Alkaliphilus metalliredigens QYMF: one gene and its partner. The protein of the gene in region 1 interacts with the protein of each later gene in a pairwise test. Links are inferred from orthologs where the notes say so. Each region holds a gene or a part of one and is shown on either strand. Other genes may lie near its edges.

Region 1 (10,900 bases):
GTAATCAATGGCCCCTTCAGTTCTTAATGCGATTCTCGCCATTGTTTTCACAGATTCTATCGGATATTTTCCTGCTGCGGTTTCCCCCGAAAGCATGATTGCATCGGTTCCATCAAATATTGCATTGGCCACATCCGTTACCTCTGCACGAGTGGGTCTAGGATTACGCATCATAGAATCCAACATCTGAGTAGCTGTGATCACTGGTTTTCCAACCTTGTTACATTTTAGAATCATTTCTTTTTGAGCTAGGGGAACATCTTCTGTTGGTATTTCTACACCTAAATCTCCTCGAGCTACCATAATCCCATCTGAGACTTCTATGATTTCATCTAAATTATCCATTCCTTCTTGATTCTCTATTTTAGAGATAATTTGAATATGATCTGCATTATTTTCCTCTAATATCCTTTTGATAGCCAATACATCAGATGCTTTTCTGACGAAGGAAGCCGCAATAAAATCAATATCCATCTGGATTCCAAATACAATATCACCTTCATCTTTTTCTGTAATGGCAGGTAAATTAATTTGTACCCCTGGAACATTGACTCCTTTGTGATTTTTCACGATTCCTGCATTTTCAACGATGCATTCAACATCTGTTCCTTGGATGATTTTTTGCACCCTAAGTCCCACTAGTCCATCATCAATCAATATTTCATCTCCAGGCTTAACATCTCTAGCCAACCCTTCATAGCTAACACTACACATATTTTGATCCCCTACGACATCACGTGTGGTCACAGTGAATACCTGCCCTTCCGCTAGCAGGACCTCTGGATCTTTAAACTTTCCTGTGCGAATTTCTGGTCCCTTAGTATCTAGTAAAATTGCTACAGATTGTTCAAGCTCTCGTCTCACTTCTTTAATCATTTTAATTCGCTCACCATGCTCTTCATGGTTTCCATGGGAAAAGTTTAACCTAGCTACGTTTAAACCCTGCTTTACTAACTCAGTGAACACTTCCTTAGATTCACTGGCTGGCCCTATTGTACAGACAATTTTTGTTTTTTTCATATTCATCTCTCCTTCATTATATCGATAGTATTTTTGCAAGCTCAAAGGTTTCTTGATCAAATTTATTTTCTATATTTAAAGCTTCCTCAATATCCATGTCGAAAATTTGATTTCCTTTAATACCAACAGCACGGTTGCCTTTTTCCTCTATTAATAGATCCACAGCCCTGGCACCCATTTTGCTGGCTAAAATTCGATCAAAGGCAGTAGGACTTCCACCCCTTTGAATATGTCCAAACACAGTAGATCTTGTTTCAATTCCTGTCTTTTCTTCAATGATTTTGCCTAAATCAATGGCCCCCCCAACACCTTCTGCCAATACAATTAAACTATGTAATTTACCTCTGTTTTTGCCCTGTAATAGTTTTCGACATATTTCATCAATGTCCAAGCCTACTTCAGGAATAATAATACTTTCAGCACCCCCTGCTAAACCAGTATATAGGGCAATATCACCACAATGTCTTCCCATTACTTCAATGATGTTTGCTCTTCCATGGGAGGTAGAGGTGTCTCTGATTTTACTGATGGCATCTAATACTGTATTCATTGCGGTATCAAAACCTATTGTATAATCACTATATCCCAGATCATTATCAATGGTCCCTGGTACTGCCACCGTAGGGATCCCTAGTTCACTCAGTTTTTTTGCCCCTTGAAAGGAACCATCCCCACCGATGACCACAACCCCATCTATCTTCAATACCTTCAACACATTTAATGCCTTTTTTCTTCCTTCTTCAGTTCTAAATTCTTCACATCGAGCTGTTCTTAGAATCGTTCCCCCCCGATGAATAATATCGGCTACTGAAGAAAGGTTCATTTCTTCAATTTTAGCATTGATAAGTCCGCTATAGCCCTGTTTAATGCCCATTATCTTACAGCCATTATAAATACCACTTCTGACCACAGCACGTATGGCAGCATTCATTCCTGGAGAATCTCCCCCACTTGTTAATACACCAATTGTTTTCATTTCTATACCTCCATTCTATCCTATAGGGACTTTGTTTGTCCCGCGTAGTTTAATTAGTCCCTATTTCTATGTATATAAAAAAAGAAAAAGTAATTTATAATCCGTGGTTCATTAAAATATGATGTGCTTCTTCAACTTCCGCTCTAGGTACTAATATTTCACAGGTACCTTCTTCATTGCTTTTACTAATAGGTTTAATTTTAACTAAGAAGCCTTCTTCTGTTAATATTTTTTGCATTTTTTCTGCATCCCTTTTGGTATTAGCCATATACACGACTGTCCACATTATTCAGGCCTCCTTTTATCTCTAATTAAGTCTCATATTACTTCAGTATACCCTAAACTGAATCTACTATTGTATCTCTTTTTAATTTTCTATTTTATACTATATTTTACTTTCTAAATCATTTTTCATTTTGGTGTTTACAATTTTGAATATATTACATATTATAACACACACGCCTTTTTATTTGCCACAAAATATTCAAATGGAGGGATGATTTTAAAAAATATTGTCATTAAGTTGATGGATGAACGGGGGGTGATTATAAGAAAAGGTAGGCATCCTTAAGGATCCAAATATTAAAGATGCCAGTGTTCATACCTTCTTAGGCAATCTGATTGCCGGTATTGCGGCTGCAGCCTCAGTCCTTATTGCCCATTCAAAGTTTAGTTAACTAACCTTAACGCAATCTTCTCCAAAGACAGTTTTTAATTTCTGTAATAGATCTTCATCTAGTGTAATCCAGAGACTTTGATCAGCCTTAAAGGCTTTTTTCTGATCTTCAATATAGACAAATACTGGCACCTTTCCTCTATGCAGGCGAAGGGTCGGCTTTATTTCTTCTATTTTACCAAGCTGATCCTCATTTTCCACTTTAATGTATAGTTTTTGTTCTGCCTCTTCTTCTTTAACCAATGGTCGTACCCGTTGAACCAGAACTTTAGGTGTTTCATCCTCCCTTAGGTTTAAGGTTCCCTCCATGAGGACAAAGCTATCGTCTACCAATAAATCTTGGTAGCGATCATATGTTTTTGGAAAAACAACACATTCCACAACTCCAAATAAATCTTCTACGGTTACAAAGGCCATTATTTGTTGGTGTTTTGTGGTTTTAATCGTTTTTTCAATAACAATTCCTCCAATAATGACCCGATCTCCTTCTTTCCATTCCTGCTCATTATCATCTTCTTCGAGGCTCAAGACTAATTGATTACTATAGGCGGATACCTTTTTGCTTAGCTCTTTTTCATAGGCTGCCAGGGGATGTCCACTGATATATAAGCCTAGTACTTCTTTTTCCATATTGAGCCTGAGCTTATCATTAAATTCTTTGATGTTAGGCAATAATCCTTCATTTAGATTAGATGGCATTCCCGATGGACCTTCAAATAAGCCAAGTTGACCTTGGATGTTTCTCTTTCGATCATGATAAACACTATCTAGCACCTTCTCATAAATGGCTAATAATTGTGCTCGATACACCTCTAAGCAATCAAAAGCCCCACATTTAATCAAACTTTCAATAGAACGTTTGTTAAGATCCTTACTAGGTACTTTTTGACAAAAATCTGTAAAGCTTGTAAAGCTTCCTTTATGATTTCTAGTTTCTACAATGGCATCAATCATATTGCCCCCCACATTTTTAACAGCGGCTAATCCAAAACGAATTTGATTATCTTCAACTGCAAACTTGCTATAGCTTTTATTAATGCTAGGGGATAATATTTCCATGCCTTGTCGTTTGACATCTTGAATATAGTGAACTACCTTAAGGGTGTTCCCCATGACACTGGTCATTAATGCTGCCATAAATTCCACAGGATAATGACATTTTAAATAAGCCGTCTGATAAGACAGGACTGCATAGGAGGCCGCATGACTTTTGTTAAATGCATAATTGGCAAAATCAATCATTTGATCATAAATTTCATTGGCAATATTCTCAGGAATCCCTCGTCGAATACACCCTTCAATTTCTAATTCCCCAGCTTCACTTTCTTTTCCATAAATAAAATATTTTCTTTCCTCTTCCATCACATCACGTTTCTTTTTTCCCATGGCCCGTCTCACTAAGTCAGAACGGCCATAGCTATAACCTGCCAGGTCTCTTACCACTTGCATTACCTGTTCCTGATAGACCATACAACCATAGGTCATATTTAATATGGGCTCTAAGCTCTCATGTAAATATTCAATTTTCTCATGATTATTTTTATATTCAATATATTTTGGAATGGACTCCATGGGTCCTGGACGAAAAAGTGAAATCCCAGCCACAATATCTTCAAAATTGTCAGGCTTCAGCTCCCTCATAAATTGAATCATCCCTTGGCTCTCCAATTGGAATACACCCAGTGTTTCTCCTCTACCAATCAATTCATAAACCTTAGGATCTGTATATTCACTATCTTCAAAGCTAACTTCAAGCCCATGATTTGCCTTAATTAATTCTAGTGCATCTCGAATCACAGTGAGTGTTCTCAATCCTAAAAAGTCCATTTTAAGTAGGCCTAATTCTTCCAATGTCCCCATAGTGAATTGTGTTGTCATACTGTTATCATGCATATACAGGGGTATATGCTGGTCTAAGGGCTTCTTAGCAATCACCACCCCCGCCGCATGGGTAGAGGCATGTCTTGGCATTCCCTCAAGCTTTTTCGCCATACGAATCAAATAATTGGCATCATCATTTTCTTGATACATCTTTCTTAAAACAGGATTCACTTCTAATGCCTTTTCAATGGTGATTCCTAAGGTAAAGGGGATTTCCTTTGCGATTTGATCTACTTCATTGTATGGCATATTCACCACTCGACCCACATCTCGAATAGCGCCACGGGCAGCCATGGTTCCAAAGGTGATGATCTGAGCCACCTTATCTTGTCCATATTTTGCCTTTACATAATTAATGACTTCTTCTCGACGTTCATAGCAAAAATCAATATCAATATCTGGCATTGAAACCCGTTCTGGATTCAAAAACCGTTCAAAAATTAAATTGTATCGAATGGGGTCAATATCTGTAATCCCTAATGTATAGGCCACAATACTCCCTGCTGCACTCCCTCTTCCTGGCCCCACTGCAATTCCTTGATCTTTGGCGTATTTAATAAAGTCCCATACAATTAAGAAGTATTCCATATAGCCCATCTGCTCGATGATACCCAATTCATACTCTAATCGTTCCTTCAATTCCTGGGTGATTTCCTTGTATCGATACTGGAGTCCTTCGTAACAAAGCTCTCTCAAATACCCTTGCTTTGTCTTTCCAGGAGCAACATCATAGTTAGGTAAATGAATGGTGTCAAAATCAAAATCCACCTGACACATTTCAGCTATCTTAACTGTATTGGCTAAGGCCTCTGGGGCATAGTCAAATAGCTTTGCCATTTCCTTTTGTGTTTTCAAATAGAATTGATCATTGGGGAATTTAAGACGCTTTTCATCATTTAGAATTTTTCCCGTTTGAATACACAACAAAATATCATGGGCTTCAGCATCCTCCTGATCTGTATAGTGGACATCATTGGTGGCCACAAGGGGGATCCCCGTTTCTTGATTCATCTTAATCAATTCTTCATTGACCTGCTGCTGTTCTGGTAGTTTATGATCCTGTAGCTCTAAATAAAAGTTTCCTTTACCAAACATTTCTTCTAGCATTAATGCCTTTTCCTTGGCTTTTTCATACTGATTTTGTAAAATCAACCGCTGTACCTCTCCAGCTAAGCAGGCACTTAGAGCAATCAATCCCTCTGTATGCTTTGCAATTTCATTATAATCCACCCTTGGCTTATAATAGAACCCATGTAGATAGGATTCAGAGACCAGTTTAATCAGGTTTTGATATCCTACATTATTTTTAGCCAATAAAACCAAATGACCTTGGGACTTATCCTTAACTGGATCCTTATCTGTCATGCCTCTGGCAGCCGTATAGACCTCACAACCAATGATAGGCTTGATGCCTTTCTTTTTTGCCGCTTTATAAAAATCCACAACCCCAAACATTGAGCCATGGTCAGTGATTGCAAGGGCATCCATTCCCAGTTCCTTAACCCGGTCTAGGGTTTGATTAATGGTGGCAAATCCATCTAATAAACTATATTGTGTATGCACATGAAGATGGACAAAGCTCATCTTCTTCACTTCCCTTCATTAGCCGCATCAATTAGCAACGCTGCCTTGACTTTAATCTGATTCACAATAGCCTGTTCATTAGGGTTATTGAGTCTTTTACTAAAATTTTCCGCTCTTTTTAAACTCTCCAATGCTTTGTCATACTTCTTTTCATGAATGAATAGCAGGGTCATATATCCCTCTGCAATGGCACGCCCCCACAATACATCTATTTGTTTATATAATACAATGGCCTTTTTCAAATACGGCTTTGCCCTTTGGTAATCCCCTATCTCCACGGCTGCTTGTCCCCCGTGGGTATAGAAAATCATTAAGCTTTTAAAAATCTTTCGCTCCTGGCAAATGGCAATGGCTTGATCATAATAGCCCATTGCTTCTTCTAGGTGATTTTGGCATCTCTTTACTTCTCCTAAATAATCATAGGCTGCTGCAATATTCAAAGCATAATTATTGGCATCTTGATCTAATTGCTCAAAAACCTCAATGGATTTCTTGAAAAATCCCTCTGCTTCCTGGTATTCATTGTTCATCATCTGATGTCGTCCCTTTAATCTCAAAAAGTATCCACTCTCTCTTAAATCCTCTAGTTTCTCAGCGATAACTAGCCCTTTTTCAATATATATTTCCATTAAAGGTAGCTGGTGGGTTTGTATTCCATAATAAATCATCTGTCGATAGCCCTTCAGAAGGATTTCATACTGTTCATGGTCTAAGGCCTTATGGATCATTTTTTTAATATATTCTACACCACAGGTATATTTACCCTCACGAATCATAAACCGGCCCTTCATATGAAGAAATTCAATTTCCAGGCCTTGTATGACTTCTATATGATTTGGTTTGTCCAACAGAGACGTAAGTGATTCTTGAATTTCATTTAAAAACGTCGTGGCTTCTTTTTTAGTCAAATAGAAATACTGTTCTTGTTCTAAATACTCCCCGTTTAATGCTGGGAATAATTCGTGATTAAACTCTAGATAGGCATTGACGTTTTTGATTTGGTATTTCAAAGCTGCCATGGGATCTCCTGACTTTGAAAAATGATAGATCAATTTAGAGTAGTGCATGCGATCCCATTGATTATTTTGTAAATTTCCCTCCAATAGAGAGGCGATTCGTCCATGAAAGACTTTTCTCATAGATTTGGGCTGTTGCTGATAAATAAAGTCCCTTAGTTTTTGATGGGTTAATTGAAAAACAACCTTATCTCCCTCGTCTATCTCTCTAATTAAATACCGGCTCTGTAGCTCATTCAGTAGTTGGACCAGTAGTAATTCATCCTTACCACTGATGGACTTCAAGACTTCTAAAGAAACCTTGTCAAAGAAAATAGAAATTAAATTAATCAATTGTCGTGCTTCCTGTGAAATGCCCATCAATCGACTTTTCAACACATCTTGCATCTTAGGTGACAATGTAGTGACATCTCCATGATCCTGAAGGACATTTAAATATTCTACTAAGAAGAAGGGGTTTCCCTCAGTCTCCTCATAGATCTCATGAATTTGTCGCTCCTTAAAGGGGTACTCTGGAAGCTTTTTCTCGATAAATCCTGCCACTTCTTTTTTGGTAAAGGCGGTTATTTCTACTTTTTCAATAACATCATATCGATTAAGCTCCACCATAAACTCATCTATTTTCTCATCAAATCCGCTCCTACAGGTTCCAAGCAAGAATACATTTCTTGGAGCAATCCGTAACAAAATGATCTTTAACAAAGATAAACTCATTCGATCCATCCACTGTAGGTCTTCAAAAACAAGAACCAACTTCTTTTTGTTACTTATCTTTTGAAAAAGACCTAAAATCACTTCCTGAACCCTCTGATATTGTTGGGAACCCGGTCCCGTGGTTACATCAATGGCTAGATGATTCATTTCATCGGTTGCAAAAATGGGGAAAATTGAAGCAATCATCTCCTGCCAGATCAATGGAATTTTTATTTGCTCTTGTTGAATGATGTTTACCAACTGAGAAAAAATTGGATTCCATGGTTTCAGCAAATAATTCTCCTCTGCCTGATAACAGCTGGCTTGAATTACAAGGATATCATTTGGCAGTGTCTCTAAAAACACATCCTTTAGTGTTGTTTTACCAATACCTGCTTCACCTGTAATCATGATTGAACCATAGGACCTACTACTTCTAAATAGTGTGAACTGTTTATTCATTTCAGTGAGTTCTTTTGCTCTTCCATGGAAAAACAATGTGTTTTTTTCATTTTTGTTATTCTGTTTATCACTTTGATATTGCAATGCTTCTTCAAACATTTTTCTTGTCCGTATATCTGGTGCAATCCCTAGCTCTGTTTTTAACATATCCGTCAACCCTTGGTAGGTCTCCATTACCTTATAGTATAGTCCCTGTTCCACATAACATCCCATCAGCCATCGATAGGCCCGTTCATCGTACTCATCTAATTGAATTAGGGTATTGGCATACTTTTCAACTAAAGGATATGCTTTGAGCTTGAAGCTCTGACCAATCTCCTCATATGCTTTTTGTACATATTGATCTTGGTAATATTGTCTTTCTCTACTTACCCACTCCTCAAACTCCAAAGCTCCTTTTATGATGAATCCCTTTAGAAACAGGCTAGCGTATGCATCTAAATTCACTTGATTCTCCTTTATAAAATCATGTAAATCACAGGCAATTTTCACCTGGGGATTTAACATGACAATTGATCTTTGGGGAGAGACAATGATATCTATATCAAAAGTTTTTCGTATTTTATACATGGCATTTCGCAAATTTTTTCTCCCAATTTCCTCATGACATTCAGACCATAATAAATGTACTAAGTCATCCCTAGTGGCTTGTCCTTGTACCACAAGATAATAAAACAAGGCCTCTGCCTTACGAAAAGGAAAATGTATTTTTTCGCCATCCTTTAGTACACTGGGTGTATTGAACAATTGAACAGTAATGAGGTTCATTAAAGCTCCCCCTCGTCATATGCTTCTTTTTCTTATACTTCTATTATAAAGGAATGGCTTCAAAAAGGAAAAGAAAAAGAAAAAAGGTTAGAGAATTAATCTCCAACCCTTTTTCCATGTGTACTCGAAACTAAATTGACAAGGTCAAATTCGTCTCTTTTACTCCATTATTCTAGATTCTAATATCTGTTCCATTGAAAAGTCTTCAATTCCTAAATAATAAACTGCTGTGTCAATTAAAGCTTCCATGGGTAAAAGACCAATGACTTCGCTACCCACTACGTTAACACCATATCTTTTAGCTTCAATTTTAATGAGCTCAAATACACGGTATAGAGCTGTTTTTGTAAAGTCGGTCATATTCATCGATACTTGAACGATGCCTCGATCTTCTAGTTCAATCCCGATTCCTTTGCAGTATCGTAATCCACCGCTTAAATGACGCACATTTTTAGCAATACGATTGGCTATCTCTAAGCTGTTGGTGTCTAAATTCACATTATAGGCTACCAATGGCATGCGGGCGCCCACAGCTGTGACCCCTGCGGTGGGATGAGGTGTTTGGGGTCCAAAGTCTGGCTTCCATTCCTCTTCCTTGAGTTTCTCAAACATGCCTTCAAATTGTCCTTTTCTGATTTTAGCTAGGTTTTCACGTCCTGGGTCACTGGCAGATTTTTCATATAAAAAGATGGGAAGTCCATATTGTTCTGCCGCAGCTTCAGCTACCTGTGCTGCCAGTTCCTTTGCCTCCTCCTCTGTTACATTTCGAATCGGAATAAAAGGAATGACATCCACAGCCCCCATTCTTGGATGCTGACCCTGATGCTTGGTCATATCTATTTCTTTTATCGCAATTCCAATCGCCTGAAGTACAGCTTTCTTTAGAGGCTCCGGCTCACCTACCACGGTGACTACTAAGCGATTGTGGTCAGCATCTCGACTATAATCCAATAGTTTTACCCCTTCTTTTCCTCTAAAGGGATCAATTATTTTTTCAATTTTATCTAAGTCTCTTCCCTCACTAAAGTTTGGGACACATTGTACAATACGATTCATATTTTTCATCCTTTCTGCTACTTTTGTTTTATTTATTGAAGGCTTTGTCAAGACATTCCTTAACTAACTCATCCTTTGGTATATAGGGAATGGTAATATGATCACTGCCTTGATTCGCTTGGTTATACTCAATACTGGTAGAAATGGAATTCTCATTTCTAGCCCAAGCTCTTCTAGCTACACCGCCCATTACATCCCAAGGCATGGCACTGCTTAGAATTGTATCTACTCGTTCACTTCCATCTAATACCATACCAAAACCACCATTGATGGATTTTCCGATACCAACGCCCCCCCCATTGTGAAGGGCTATTAAACTCATTCCTCTAGCAGCATTCCCTGCAAAGCATTGGGTAGCCATATCAGCCATGACATTACTTCCATCCTTGATGTTAGCTGTTTCTCTAAAGGGAGAGTCTGTACCACTGACATCATGGTGATCTCTTCCTAGCATAATGGGACCCACTTCACCATTTCTCACCATTTCATTAAACTTCAATGCAATTTTGGTTCTTCCCATGGCGTCCTGATATAAAATTCTAGCCTGGGTACCCACTACCAATTGATTTTTTTCCGCATCCCTAATCCACACATAATTGTCTCGATCCTGCCCACGGCGATTTGGGTCAATACATGCCATGGCCATCTGATCTGTTTTTCTTAAGTCCTCTTTTTCTCCACTTAGGCAAACCCATCTAAAGGGACCATAGCCATAGTCAAAAAGTTCAGGACCCATGATATCCTCCACATAAGAAGGGAAGATAAATC
Region 2 (9,582 bases), 430 kb from region 1 along the record:
CTCTATGGAAATATTGGACAAGCGGTAAGGGGGATTCAAATGGATAGGCGATCAAAGAGTATGTTGATCATTGCTTGCATTTTGATGGTTTTGTTGATTGGTAAATCATTATGGTATGACCCTGCTGGTGTGTTAGAAGGAGAACGAGGAAAGTTTCAATCCTATGCTTCAAGTACAGCACCATTGGAGAACAGTGGATTGCTGGAAAAATTAGGACTTCTACATTATCGTGTACTATTTGTACTACAAGAGTCAGATGAAGGAACCACAGAAATTAGTTATTTCGATAAAGAAATGGATCAACAGGTTGAAGTGGTCCTTGAAGGACAGTATCGGGCTAAGGTTAGAGCATATCTTTTTTATGTTATACCGGTAAAAGAGATGCAGATTAAAGGAGGGACCAAAGGATGAAAACAAACTTAAAGGTAGAATTAATTGGACACACACCAGAACCAGAAAAACTAACTGCTTCGGCGGCAAAGCTGTGCTACTCTAACAGTGATATTCAGAGCTTAAGATCAAACTTGCAGGAAGATAAAGTGAAAGGGTTTATCGATATGCTGGCGGGTCTAGGACATGAATCACCTTTTGAGCATATTAGCTTCACATTTGGCATTGAGGGGGTATCAAGAAGCTTAACGCATCAGCTTGTGAGACATCGTATTGGCTCTAGTTATTCTCAGAAGAGTCAGCGCTATGTGAAGGAGGGAAGCTTTGAGTACGTGATTCCCCCAGAGGTGGAGAGTGATCCACGAGCAGTGGTTCTTTTTATTAAAACAATGGAAGAGATTCAAGGTGCATATGACCGGTTAGCAGAACTATTATTTCAGAAACACTATCAGGGGTTCGTTGATGGGGGGCAATCTCCAGGACAAGCAAAATCAATGGCAGAAAAGAAAGCCATTGAAGATGCAAGGTTTGTCTTGCCCAATGCCTGTGAAACAAAGATCGTTGTTACAATGAATGCCAGGGCTTTATTTAACTTTTTCCATCACCGATGCTGTAATCGGGCCCAGTGGGAAATCAAGGAATTAGCCATTGAGATGCTACGACTGCTAAAAGACGTTGCACCCACGGTCTTTAAGTATTGTGGACCAGGATGTATTCACGGAAAGTGCCCAGAGGGAAGTATGAGCTGTGGTAAAATGAAGGAAGTAAAAGAACGGTTTCAAGGTCTATAAAGGGCGATAAGCTCTATTAATGAGGTGGAAGAATGAAAACAGATAAAATAGAAGGACGCAATCCTGTATTAGAAGCGTTGAAAGCAGGACGTGAAATTGATAAATTGTTAATTGCTAAGGGAGCTGAAGAAGGCTCCATGAAAAAGATTATTGGCATGGCTAAGGATCAGAATATTATTGTTCAATATGTGGAACGCCAAAAATTGGATCAAATATCAGAGTCTCATGCACATCAAGGTGTCATTGCCCAAGTGGCGGCTTATGAGTATAGTGACGTGGAGACGATACTAGAAAATGCACAGAAAAAAGGCAAATCGCCATTTATACTGATATTGGATGAAATTATGGACCCCCATAATCTGGGATCTATTATTCGAACAGCTGATGCAGTTGGGGTAGATGGGATTATTATTCCTAAAAGGAGAGCTGTAGGTTTAACAGCTGTAGTGGCAAAGACTTCGGCAGGTGCCATTGAATACGTTCCTGTGGCAAAGGTATCCAATATTTCTCAAACAATAGATAAACTTAAGGAAAAAGGTGTCTGGGTAGCCGGGGCTGATATGAAAGGGAAACAGCTGCATTTTGAAGCTGATTTCAAGGGAGCCCTTGCCTTGGTCATTGGTGGTGAAGGAAGTGGAATTTCTCGATTGGTCAAGGAAAAATGTGACTTTTTAGTCAAACTTCCCATGGCGGGACAGGTATCTTCTCTAAATGCTTCGGTAGCAGCAGCCGTATTAATGTATGAGGCTTATAGACAACGGATTTCTGCGGAAAAGTAGGATGGAGGAAAGGCTTTGAAGGAATATTTGGTCCTAGACGGGTATAATGTATTGAATGGATGGCCAAAACTGAAGGAATTATGTCAAGGAGATTTGGATGGCGCTAGAAAAGAGCTGCTGGAAATGATGGCTGAGTATGGGTCATTCAAGGGAATCGAAGTGATTGTTGTTTTTGATGCTCATTTAGTGAAGGGGAGCATGCAAAAAAATGAGAAACTTAAAGGTGTTGAAGTTGTTTTTACCAAGGAAAAACAGACGGCAGATTCTTATATAGAAAGGCTGATTACTGAACTTTCTATAAGGAATCGTGTGGTAGTTGCAACCAACGATTGGGCAGAGCAACAAATGGTTTTAGGGGGAGGCGCCACGAGAATTTCTGTTAGGGAATTAGTTTTAGAATTCCAAAATATAAAAGTAAAGATCAAGAAAAAGGGTGAAAAATTATCCCAGGAACGAAATGATATATCTTCGAGGTTAGACGAAACCATTTTAGAAAAACTCGAAAAATTCAGACGGGGGTCGTGAATTCACTTGACTTTACATAATATATTAAGGTATAATATTGTCATGATTTTGGGCATATTACTAAATCTGCGGAGGCGATGTGTGTGGGTGTTGGGGCGATAAAAAATGTAACGGGGAACTACGATGTGGTGGATGAAGATATAGTTGAAAGTGCTAAAGATGGTGATTTGGCTGCACTGGAGTTTTTGATAAAAAAATACAAGAACTTCGTTAGAGCCAAGGCCCGATCCTATTTTTTGATAGGAGCTGATCGGGAAGATATTGTACAAGAAGGAATGATTGGACTCTATAAGGCGATTCGAGACTTCAAACCGGACAAACTGTCTTCATTTAGGGCTTTTGCTGAGTTGTGTATTACGAGGCAGATTATTACGGCGATTAAAACGGCTACTAGACAAAAACATATCCCACTTAATTCTTATGTTTCTTTAAATAAGCCCATTTACGATGAAGAGTCTGATCGGACACTTTTGGATGTTATCTCAGGGCAAAAGGTAACGGATCCGGAAGAGCTAATTATTTGTCGAGAAGAGTTAGGGCATATTGAAGGGAAAATCGGAGAAATTTTAAGTGACCTGGAGTGGAAAGTGTTGATGTTGTATCTACAAGGAAGATCTTACCAGGAAATTGCTTGTGATTTAAAACGCCATGTCAAATCTATTGACAATGCCTTACAACGTGTCAAACGCAAATTAGAGCGTTATTTAGAAGCGAGAAATGCATAAAATTAAGTCGTTCCCTTGTTTACGATAATATTGACAAGGGTTATTGAGACGTAGTAAAATGGACAATGGGTAGGATGTATCCTATGATTTAAATCTAAAGTTTAATGACATAATATAATAGATTGTCTTTGAAGGCAAATCCTACATAATAAAAAGGAAAACAGGAGCCCGATTTATGCTAATTGTTTTGGTGATACTTGGGTGAATAACAATGGAGGAGGAAGATAGAATGGGAAAAGCAAAATATGAAAGAAGTAAACCACATGTTAATATTGGAACAATTGGTCACGTAGACCACGGTAAAACAACGTTAACAGCAGCAATCACAATCACAATGCACAACAGATATGGAACAGGTGGAGCGGTAGCCTTCGATATGATCGATAAGGCACCAGAAGAAAGAGAAAGAGGAATCACAATTTCAACAGCTCACGTGGAGTACGAAACAGACAAGAGACATTATGCTCACGTAGACTGCCCAGGACATGCTGATTATGTAAAGAACATGATTACAGGAGCAGCACAAATGGACGGAGCGATTTTAGTTTGTTCAGCAGCGGATGGTCCAATGCCTCAAACAAGAGAGCATATCCTATTATCAAGACAAGTAGGTGTACCATACATCGTCGTATTCCTAAACAAGTGTGACATGGTAGACGACGAAGAATTACTAGAGTTAGTAGAGATGGAAGTAAGAGATCTATTAAACATGTATGAATTCCCAGGAGATGACACACCAGTAATCATGGGGTCAGCATTAAAAGCATTAGAAGATCCAGCAGGTCCATGGGGAGACAAAATTGTTGAATTATTCGATGCAATTGACACATGGATTCCAGAGCCAGTAAGAGATACAGATAAGCCATTCCTAATGCCAGTAGAGGATGTATTCTCAATTACAGGTAGAGGAACAGTAGCAACAGGAAGAATCGAAAGAGGAATTGTAAAAGTACAAGAAGAGATTTCTCTAGTTGGATTATCAGAAGCACCAAGAAAGCTAGTTGTAACAGGAGTAGAGATGTTTAGAAAGCTTCTAGATCAAGGACAAGCTGGAGATAACGTTGGAATCTTATTAAGAGGTATCCAAAGAGATGAAATCGAAAGAGGACAAGTATTGGCGAAGACAGGTTCGATTCAGCCACATACAAAGTTCATGGCTGAAGTATATGTATTGAAAAAAGAAGAGGGTGGAAGACATACGCCATTCTTTGATGGATACAGACCACAGTTTTATTTTAGAACAACAGACGTAACGGGATCAATTAAATTACCAGAAGGAGTAGAAATGGTAATGCCAGGAGATAACATCACAATGGAAATTGAACTGATTAGCCCAATTGCAACAGAAGAAGGATTAAGATTTGCTATCCGAGAGGGTGGAAGAACAGTTGGAGCTGGAGTTGTCGCTTCTATTATCGAATAGTTAAAAACCTAATTAAACCAAGGAGTTATAAATGGGGGCTAGGGTTAACCTAGGCCCTTTTAGATAAAATAAGAAATTTTTATTGACAGTAAAATAAAAATGTGATAAATTTTATTGGGTAATGTACTATAATATGAGCTACTTATGCGTTGTAGTAATAGATTTAATAAGAGAATTAGTAGTGCTCTACGGGAGGTGTAACTGTTGCGAGTCAAGATAACATTAGCGTGTACAGAATGCAAGCAGAGGAATTATAACACAACAAAGAATAAGAAGAACAACCCTGATCGTATGGAAATGCAAAAACATTGCAAATTCTGTAAAAGCCACACACTTCATAAAGAAACAAAATAATTGAGTTTAAACTTTAAAAGGATGTGAGGATCAGAATGACTACTCAAGCTAATGCCAACAATAATGAAAAGGCAAAAGGTTTAGGTAAATTTTTAAGAGGTGTTAGATCCGAGCTTAAAAAAGTGAATTGGCCAAATAGAGCAGAAATAAAAAACCATACAGGTGTTGTGATTATTGCAACATTAATGGCAGTCGTTCTTTTATGGATTTTGGATTCGGTTTTTGGTTTTGGGTTAAACTTACTCATTTAACGAAGAATACGCTTAAAGGGAGGGAGAGTTATTTGTCTTTGAAGACAGGTGCTCCTTAATATGTCCGAACAAGCAAAATGGTATGTCGTCCATACGTACTCTGGCCATGAAAACAAAGTGAAAATTAACATAGAAAAAATGGCGGAAAACAGAGGTATGGAAGATTTGATTCTGGAGGTAGCAGTACCGACGGAAGAGAAAATCGAAATTAAAAATGGCAAGAAAAAAACAAAAGAGGTCAAGCTCTATCCGGGATATGTGTTACTCAAGATGCACGTGACTGATGAGTCATGGTACTTGGTTAGAAATACCCGAGGTGTAACAGGTTTTGTTGGACCAAGCTCTAAACCGATTCCATTAACGGATCGGGAAGTGAAAAATATGGGTGTAGAACAAGTGAGTCATGAAATCGACATTAAAATAGGCGATTCTATACGCGTGGTCTCCGGCCCCTTTGAAAGCTTTATGGGCTCAATAGAGCATATCAACATGGAGAAACAAACCATTAGAGTGCTCATATCAATGTTTGGCAGGGAAACCCCTGTAGAATTAGAATTTCACCAAGTTCAAGCTTTGTAGGATGGATATTTTAAAAGACTTGAGCCAAAAACACTAGGGATAGTGAAACGCATACAGATATAATTTTAAGGAGGTGTAAAAGCAATGGCAAAAAAGGTAGTAGGACAAATTAAATTACAAATCCCTGCAGGGAAAGCGACACCAGCACCACCAGTTGGGCCTGCTTTAGGACAACATGGTGTGAACATCATGGGGTTCTGTAAGGAGTTCAATGCGAAAACTGCAGATCAAGCAGGTATGATTATTCCTGTAATCATTTCTGTTTATCAAGATAGATCATATACTTTCATCACAAAGACACCACCTGCTGCGATCTTAATCAAGAAGGCAGCTGGTATTGACAAGGCGTCAGGTGAGCCGCATACTAAGAAGGTGGCAACAATTTCAAAAGCGAAAGTAAAGGAAATTGCAGAATTAAAAATGCCAGACTTAAATGCGTCTTCGGTTGAATCTGCCATGAGTATGATCGCTGGAACTGCTAGAAGTATGGGCGTTGTTGTTGAAGATTAATTTCAATAGATGATTTAGGAAAAAGTGGGAGGTCCTATAAAGACCGTCACTACCACAAGGAGGTTAGGAAAATGCCAAAAAGAGGTAAGAAGTATCAAGAAGCACTTAAGCAATTTGATAGAGAAAAGTCATATGATCCTAATGAGGCGGTAGTATTAGTTAAAAAAACAGCTACTGCAAAGTTCGATGAAACAATTGAAGCTCATATTAAACTGGGTGTAGATTCAAGACATGCAGATCAACAAGTAAGAGGTGCCATTGTATTACCACATGGAACAGGTAAAACTGCTAAAGTGCTTGTCTTTGCAAAAGGCGAAAAAGTAACTGAGGCTGAAAAAGCCGGAGCAGACTATGTGGGTTCAGACGATCTAGTAGCAAAGATTCAAGGCGAAAACTGGTTTGACTTTGATGTAGTTGTTGCAACGCCAGATATGATGGGTGTTGTAGGACGATTAGGTAGAGTACTTGGACCAAAAGGATTAATGCCAAATCCTAAGTCTGGAACAGTAACATTTGACCTTGAAAGAGCTGTAAAGGAAATAAAAGCTGGTAAAGTAGAATACAGATTGGATAAAACAAACATTATCCATGTGCCAATCGGAAAAGCTTCTTTTGAAGAAGCACAACTGGCTGAAAACTTTAAAACATTGTTAGAAGCAGTTGCAAAGGCGAAACCAGCCGCAGCAAAGGGACAATATTTCAAGAGTGTCAGTGTAACCAGTACGATGGGACCAGGAATTCGTGTTAATCCATCAAAGGTATCAGAATAAAGTTCCATTAGATAAATTAAATTTATCTGTTGACATAGATTTCAGATACTGATACAATGATTAAAGTTGTTAAAAGTGAATATTTTGCCGCAGAAAGTAGGTGCGTTAGCTTAAATATCCTACCGAGGCTTTGGATAAATTTATCAAAGATCTCTTTCTGTGTGACGTTATTTACGCAGAGAGGGATCTTTTTCTGTAACGGCAAAATATCCATATATTCATAAAGAGGAGGTGGACGTCCTAATGTCAAAAGTAATTGAGATGAAAGAAAAAGTTGTGGCTGAAATTACTGAGAAGTTTGAAAAATCTATCGCTGCAGTAGTAGTTGATTATAGAGGACTGAAGGTTGAGGAAGTCACAGAACTTAGAGCAAAGTTTAGAGAAGCTGGCGTTGAATACAAAGTATATAAGAATACCATGATGAGACGAGCAGCTCGAAATGCAGGGATGGAAGAAATGGTGGCGGATTTGGTAGGACCAAATGCTGTTGCTTTCAGTTATGAGGATCCAGTGGCTCCAGCTAGAATCTTAAATGATTTTGCTAAGAACCATAAAGCCCTAGAATTAAAAGTAGGGTTTGTTGAAGGAAGCTTTTATGACGAAGAAAAATTAAAAGAGCTAGCGTCTGTGCCGTCAAGAGAAGTGTTAATTGCTAAACTTCTTAGCAGCTTTAATGCCCCAATGGCAAACTTCGCTTGCTTAATCAAAGCGATTGCAGACAAGAAGACAGAGCAAGAGGCATAAGAATAACAAAATATCAAAATAACAAAAATAAAACAAAAAATAATCGGAGGTGCTTTTAAAATGACAATCGAGCAAATTTTAGAAACGATTGAAAATATGAAGGTGTTAGAATTAAACGAGTTAGTGAAAGCTGCAGAAGAAAAGTTTGGTGTATCTGCATCAGCGGCAGTGGTAGTTGGAGCAGCTGCAGGTGGAGCTGTTGAAGAAGAACAAACCGAATTTGATGTAATCCTTGATAACGCAGGATCTTCAAAAATCAATGTAATCAAAGCTGTAAGAGAAATCACAGGATTAGGATTGAAAGAAGCTAAAGGAGTTGTTGATGAGGCTCCTAAGGCAATTAAAGAAGCCATATCTAAAGAAGATGCTGAAGCAATTAAAGCTAAACTAGAAGAAGCAGGCGCTTCTGTAACACTTAAATAATTGATTGAATAAGCAAAAAAAGGCACTCCAGGAAACTGGAGTACCTTTTTATGTGTTTTTTGAAAAAACATTTTGATTCTTATTATACAATAAAAGTATTATACAATAAAAGAACTAAAATGACCAGTACAAAAATGAAATATAGTAATTCATAGGAGAAATAGAAAACCAAAGAAATGTTGACAAACTGTATCTCTTATGTTAAAATTATACATTGCATAATATTATACTATTTGACACTGCTATCTAAACTGATAAGACCGTCAAAACCCTGCAAGGATTAATAAAGACCGTATAAAAAAGACAACCAAGGGCAATAGTATAGTAGATGATCGTATGTAAAAATAAACCAAAAGCAAAATAAAAGGCTTTTGGCTATTTTCAATCATAGAGTAGAAAAAAAGAAAGTAATTTCTTTTAACTTTAACACAAGGGGTGAATTAAATTGATGCCACATCCTGTCCAGCTTGGCAAGAAAGTTAGAATGAGTTATTCACAAATCAATGAAGTGCTTGACATGCCAAATTTGATTGAACTCCAAAAAGAAGCGTATGACTGGTTTTTAGATGAAGGATTACGTGAAGTGTTTAACGACATTTCACCGATTCAAGACTACACTGGGAACCTGATTTTGGAGTTTGTTGATTATTCCCTTGATGAAAATCCTAAGTACGATGTTGGGGAGTCAAAGGAAAGAGACGCCACATATGCTGCACCATTAAAAGTAAAAGTGAGGCTAATCAACAAAGAAACTGGAGAAGTGAAAGAACAGGAAGTTTTTATGGGAGACTTTCCTTTAATGACAGACACCGGTACCTTTATTATTAATGGTGCAGAACGGGTTATTGTCAGCCAGTTAGTTCGTTCACCAGGGGTTTATTACAATCGACAGTTTGATAAAACTGGTAAACAGTTGTATTCTGCTACAGTGATCCCAAATCGTGGAGCTTGGCTAGAGTATGAAACAGATTCCAATGATGTGGTTTCTGTAAGAGTAGACCGGACAAGAAAACAGCCTGCAACAGTACTCTTAAGGGCACTGGGGTATGGAACTGACCAACAAATTAAAGATTTGCTGGGAGAAGACGAAAGAATTTTAGCAACACTTGAGAAGGATAATACGAAAACTGCAGAAGAAGGGCTACTTGAGATTTACAAGAAATTAAGACCAGGTGAGCCACCAACAATTGAGAGTGCTACTTCTTTAATCAACACTTTGTTTTTTGATGCAAAGCGTTATGATTTGGCAAAAGTAGGACGATATAAGTTTAGCAAAAAATTATCTCTGGCAAATCGAATTATGAGCCATAAAGCGGCT

Evidence for each region.
Region 2: the proteins of AMET_RS19980 (region 1) and rplL interact in binary tests that used the Escherichia coli proteins (3 or more experiments, as listed by UniProt). The link is inferred for Alkaliphilus metalliredigens QYMF from one-to-one orthologs.

The regions. Positions count from the first base shown.
Region 1 is NC_009633.1:4,156,993-4,167,892, forward strand. The notes cover bases 2,470-6,470. They hold AMET_RS19980 (DNA polymerase III subunit alpha), read right to left. Parts: upstream 6,138-6,470; coding sequence 2,670-6,137; downstream 2,470-2,669. Other genes in these bases: AMET_RS19985 (AAA family ATPase), read right to left, coding at 6,143-6,470. Outside these bases: pyk (pyruvate kinase), read right to left, coding at 1-1,020; pfkA (6-phosphofructokinase), read right to left, coding at 1,037-1,996; AMET_RS19975 (hypothetical protein), read right to left, coding at 2,091-2,282; more of AMET_RS19985, read right to left, coding at 6,471-9,076; ftcD (glutamate formimidoyltransferase), read right to left, coding at 9,236-10,132; AMET_RS19995 (urocanate hydratase), read right to left, coding at 10,161-10,900. UniProt on the Escherichia coli protein: DNA polymerase III is a complex, multichain enzyme responsible for most of the replicative synthesis in bacteria. This DNA polymerase also exhibits 3' to 5' exonuclease activity. The alpha chain is the DNA polymerase catalytic subunit.
Region 2 is NC_009633.1:4,590,048-4,599,629, reverse strand. What follows is about bases 6,900-9,582. They hold rplL (50S ribosomal protein L7/L12), read left to right. Parts: upstream 6,900-7,901; coding sequence 7,902-8,264; downstream 8,265-9,582. Other genes in these bases: rpoB (DNA-directed RNA polymerase subunit beta), read left to right, coding at 8,713-9,582; rplJ (50S ribosomal protein L10), read left to right, coding at 7,341-7,841; rplA (50S ribosomal protein L1), read left to right, coding at 6,900-7,097. Outside these bases: AMET_RS22480 (Mini-ribonuclease 3), read left to right, coding at 1-28; AMET_RS22475 (hypothetical protein), read left to right, coding at 40-411; thyX (FAD-dependent thymidylate synthase), read left to right, coding at 408-1,181; 23S rRNA (guanosine(2251)-2'-O)-methyltransferase RlmB, read left to right, coding at 1,214-1,960; AMET_RS22460 (NYN domain-containing protein), read left to right, coding at 1,976-2,485; RNA polymerase sporulation sigma factor SigH, read left to right, coding at 2,569-3,210; tuf (elongation factor Tu), read left to right, coding at 3,440-4,633; rpmG (50S ribosomal protein L33), read left to right, coding at 4,838-4,987; preprotein translocase subunit SecE, read left to right, coding at 5,023-5,238; transcription termination/antitermination protein NusG, read left to right, coding at 5,299-5,817; rplK (50S ribosomal protein L11), read left to right, coding at 5,902-6,327; more of rplA, read left to right, coding at 6,399-6,899. UniProt on the Escherichia coli protein: The binding site for several of the GTPase factors involved in protein synthesis (IF-2, EF-Tu, EF-G and RF3). Is thus essential for accurate translation.